Regions from separate parts of the Faecalibacterium sp. AF28-13AC genome, predicted to be linked through region 2. Evidence: a T-box and tRNA genes for the amino acid it is inferred to sense, from the RefSeq annotation. Region 2 holds a T-box; the other holds one or more tRNA genes.

Region 1 (2,380 bases), on a different contig from region 2:
TTCGCGGGCCTTGGCCTCAAAGGGGCGGTACATGGTGCCGCGGGCCATGGCCTCGTCGAAATCCACCAAGTCGCCGTCAAAGTCGGGGCCGTCCACGCAGGCAAACTTGGTCTCGCCGCCCACGGTCAGGCGGCAGCCGCCGCACATGCCGGTGCCGTCGATCATGATGGGGTTCATGGAAACGATGCTCTTCAGGCCGTGCTTCTGGCAGGTCTTGACCACGAATTTCATCATAATGAGCGGGCCGATGGTGATGACCAGGTCGTACTGGTTCCCGGCGGCTACCAGCTCGTCCAGCGCAGCGGTCACGACGCCCTTGGTGCCGTAGCTGCCGTCGTCGGTCATGATGCGCAGTTCATCGCTGCAGGCCCGGAACTCGTCTTCGAGGATGAGCAGGTCCTTGCTGCGGAAGCCAACGACGCTGTGGACCACACAGCCCTGCTCGTGCAACTCGCGGGCAATGGGCAGAGCGATGGCGCAGCCGACGCCGCCGCCCACGACACAGACCTTCTTCAGGCCCTCGGTCTCGGTGGCGCGGCCCAGCGGGCCGACGAAGTCGTGGACGCTGTCGCCTGCGTTCAGGCTGTTCAGCTCCATGGTGGTACCGCCGACGATCTGGAAGATAATGTCCACGGTGCCCTTTTCGCGGTCGTAACCGGCCACGGTCAGGGGGATGCGCTCGCTGTCCTCGAACGGGCGCACAATGATGAACTGGCCCGGCTTTGCCTTTTTGGCAATGAGCGGGGCTTCAATGACCATCTTCGTCACGGTGGGGTTCAGCGCGACTTTTTCTGTGATCTTGTACATTGCGTTAGCTCCTTTTTCTGGCAGAATCTCGGCATGAAAATACGCCTGCCCACCCGCACGGCGGTGCAGACGCAGAAACATGCAGCATTTGACAACTCTATTATAACCTCATTGATAAGGGAATGCAATTGAATTTTGCTTGTGTCTGCCCCGGCACAGGTGAAGAACGGGCAAAGCCCCGGCCCCCGCGCAGCCATCGTGAAAAAACTTTTCGCGCTGATGGGCTGTTTTTGCAAAAATTGAGCTTTTTTGAAAATTTATGGTTGACAAAGCCCCCGCTGTGCGGTATAATAACCAACGTCGCCGGGAACGAAACCCCGGCACGACACATGAAATGTGCGGCCGTAGCTCATCTGGTAGAGCGCCACCTTGCCAAGGTGGAGGTAGCGAGTTCGAGCCTCGTCGGCCGCTCCATTTATGTGGAAGTTTAGCTCAGCTGGGAGAGCATCTGCCTTACAAGCAGAGGGTCAGCGGTTCGAGCCCGTTAACTTCCACCATGTGGCCCGGTAGCTCAGTTGGTTAGAGCACCAGCCTGTCACGCTGGGGGTCGTCGGTTCGAGCCCGATCCGGGTCGCTTTTATGCCTCTGTAGCTCAGTCGGTAGAGCAGGGGACTGAAAATCCCCGTGTCATTGGTTCGATTCCGATCGGAGGCACCAAAAATCGGTACACGCAAGTGTGCCGCATCTGCGGCCGTAGCTCATCTGGTAGAGCGCCACCTTGCCAAGGTGGAGGTAGCGAGTTCGAGCCTCGTCGGCCGCTCCAGACGAAAAGCCACTGCATCAAATGTGATGCGGTGGCTTTTTTCGCACAGTCGTCCAAATTGGTTCGGAATCGGAACAGGAGGGGAAACTGCACCTATGATCTTTGGTAAGTATATCAACCGCTACTATCTCAGGCACGCCCCGGCGCTGCTGCTGGGGCTTGCGGCGCTGCTGACGGTGGACTACATCCAGCTGCTCATCCCGCAGCTGTACCGCCTGGTCATCAACGGCATGAACCTGGGGCAGGTGGTGGTGGGCGGCGAGACGCTGGCCTTCACCAAAGAGGTGCTGCTGCAGCACATCTGCCGGCCCATGATCTGGATCGTGGTCCTGATGGTGATCGGGCGCTTTTTGTGGCGCGTCTGCTTCTTCGGCTCGGCCGTGCGGGTCGCGGCAGACCTGCGCGAGCGGATGTTCGACCACAGCCGCAAGCTCTCGCAGCAGTATTATCAGGTGAACAAGGTCGGCAACCTGATGAGCCTTTATACCAACGACCTCGACACCATCCAGGAGTGCTTCGGCGACGGTGTGCTGATGTTCTTCGACGCACTGACGCTGGGCCTGCTGGCTCTGTATAAGATGTGGCGGATGGACGTCCGGCTGACGATGCTCGCCCTCATCCCGGCCCTTATCATGTTCGTCATCGGTACGCTGATGAGCCGGGTGATGACCCGGCGCTGGGAGGAACGCCAGCAGGCCTTCTCGGATCTCTCCGACTTTGCACAGGAGAACTTCTCCGGCATCGCAGTCATCAAGGCTTTCGTCAAGGAGCTGAAAGAGCTGCTGGCCTTCCGGAAGCTGAACAAGGAGA
Region 2 (2,380 bases):
TCCCGGTCTATAAAACGGAAGCCTACCTCGAAAAATGTGTGGATTCCATTCTGACGCAGACCTTCCGGGACTTTGAACTCCTTCTCATAGACGACGGCTCCCCGGACAACTGCCCGGCGCTGTGCGAGGAAGCAGCAGCGCGCGACCCGCGCATCCGGGTCATCCACCAGAAGAACGCCGGACTTTCCGCTGCGCGGAACACCGGGGTGGAGGCTGCGCGCGGGGAATGGATCGGTTTTGTGGACAGCGATGACAGCATCGCCCCGGAGATGTACGAGACACTGCTCACCTACGCCCAGCGGGACGGGGCACAGATCGCGGTCTGCGATTACCTGCTGGTGACGGAAGCCGGAGAACCGCTTCCGTCGTCGTATCGTCTGGAGGAAGACAAGGTGCTCGACCGTGTGGGGGCGCTGGAACAGATGAACCGAGGCCACTTCAAAGTGGCATGGAACCGGCTGTACCGGCGGGAGCTCTTTGAAATGGTGCGCTTTCCGGTGGGGAAGATCCACGAGGATGAATACACGGCGCATCAGTTCTACTGGCAGTGTGAACGGATCACGATTGCAGCAAAGCCGCTGTATTTTTATGTGCAGCGGGGCGGCAGCATCATCCATACCGATTCGCCCCAGAAAACGATGGATCTGGCAGAAGGCATTTTCCAGCGGGCCTGCTTCGAGCAGGAGCAGCAGCTCACCAGGCTTGCCATAGAAGCAGCCAAGACGTCGATGCTGGTGTTTGCGCAGGCCCACAGGCGGAAGGACCTGCAGCCGGCGCAGCGGCGGTGGTGCGCAGAGATGCGCGGCCGGATGAACGCGCTGGCAAAGACCCTGCTGAAAAGCGGGAGCGGCTCGCGGGCCGACCGGATCAAGTTCCGGCTGTTCCTCTGTTCTCCAACGCTGTACCGCGCGGCGCTGTTGACCAAAAGCTGGATGAACAAGATCGGTTTCTGAAAAAAGAGATTGACAAAACGCCCAAAAACGGCTATATTCTTTGTATAAATGCAATGAAAAAGAGTGTGCATCGCAGGCAGCTTTCCAGAGAGCCGGGGCAGGTGAAAGCCGGTAAGTGTGCGGGGATGCGCTGTCGCTTTTGAGCAGAGGCGGGGAAATCAGTAGTCGCCTCCGGGCCTGTCCCACGTTATCGGGGCATCAAGGGGCACAAAAATGCAAGGCGCTTTTTGTGCAATTTGGGTGGTACCGCGGTGTAATTGATTTACAGCCGTCCCATGGAACGTTCCGTGGGGCGGCTTTTTTCGTCCCACGTCATCAACAGTTTGGGAGGAACCCCTATGAAAGAACTCGCAAAACAGTACGACCCCAGCCAGGTGGAAGACCGCATCTACCAGTTCTGGCTGGACGGCGGCTACTTCCACACGGAAGCAGACCCCGACAAGAAACCCTACACCATCGTGATGCCGCCGCCGAACGTGACCGGCCAGCTGCACATGGGCCATGCACTGGATAACACCATGCAGGATGTCCTCATCCGCACCAAGCGGATGCAGGGCTACGCTGCCCTGTGGGTGCCCGGCACCGACCATGCGTCCATCGCCACCGAGGCCAAGGTCGTGGAGGCCATGCGCGCCGAGGGTCTGACCAAGGAGATGGTCGGCCGCGACGGCTTTCTGGAGCGCGCCTGGGATTGGAAGACCAAGTACGGCAACCGCATCGTCAGCCAGCTGAAGAAGCTCGGCACCAGCTGCGACTGGCAGCGGGAACGCTTCACCATGGATGAGGGCTGCTCGGATGCCGTCAAGGAAGTGTTCGTCCGCCTGTACGACAAGCAGCTGATCTACCGCGGCAACCGCATGGTCAACTGGTGCCCGCACTGCAACACCTCCATCTCGGACGCTGAGGTCGAGTATGAGGAGAAGGACGGCAGCTTCTGGCACCTGCTCTACCCGGTCAAGGAGACCGGCGAGATGCTGGAGCTGGCCACCACCCGCCCGGAGACCATGCTGGGCGATACCGCCGTCGCTATCAACGGTGAGGACCCCCGCTATGCGCACCTGCACGGCTGCCATGTCATCCTGCCGCTGCTGAACAAGGAGATCCCCATCGTCTGCGACGAACACGCCGACATGACCAAGGGCACCGGTGTCGTCAAGATCACCCCGGCCCACGACCCCAACGACTTTGAGGTCGGCCTCCGCCACAACCTGCCCATCGTCCGCGTCTTCACCTACGACGGCCGCATGACCGGCGCTGCCGACAAGGCGGCGGCCGATGCCATCTTCGCCGCAGGCAAGAACACCGTGAACGAGCCGGAAGTGCTGGACTGCGGCAAGTATGCCGGTATGACCACCCTCGAAGCCCGCAAGGCCATCCTGGCCGACCTGAAGGAGGGTGGCTTCCTGAAGGAGATCGAGCCTCTGAAG

Evidence for each region. The T-box of region 2 lies ahead of DWY95_RS04375 (valine--tRNA ligase). A T-box ahead of a tRNA ligase gene usually reads a tRNA of that ligase, here a tRNA-Val.
Region 1: it has a tRNA-Val gene. The T-box ahead of DWY95_RS04375 (valine--tRNA ligase) is inferred to sense a tRNA for this amino acid. The anticodon was not compared.

What each region holds. Positions count from the first base shown of each region.
Region 1 is NZ_QUFG01000004.1:54,436-56,815, forward strand. It holds gene DWY95_RS06385 (sulfide/dihydroorotate dehydrogenase-like FAD/NAD-binding protein) at 1-807, opposite strand, end outside; tRNA gene DWY95_RS06390 (tRNA-Gly) at 1,146-1,221, shown strand; tRNA gene DWY95_RS06395 (tRNA-Val) at 1,229-1,304, shown strand; tRNA gene DWY95_RS06400 (tRNA-Asp) at 1,308-1,381, shown strand; tRNA gene DWY95_RS06405 (tRNA-Phe) at 1,389-1,464, shown strand; tRNA gene DWY95_RS06410 (tRNA-Gly) at 1,495-1,570, shown strand; gene DWY95_RS06415 (ABC transporter ATP-binding protein) at 1,666-2,380, shown strand, end outside.
Region 2 is NZ_QUFG01000002.1:377,446-379,825, forward strand. It holds gene DWY95_RS04370 (glycosyltransferase) at 1-953, shown strand, start outside; T-box leader at 998-1,232, shown strand; gene DWY95_RS04375 (valine--tRNA ligase) at 1,292-2,380, shown strand, end outside.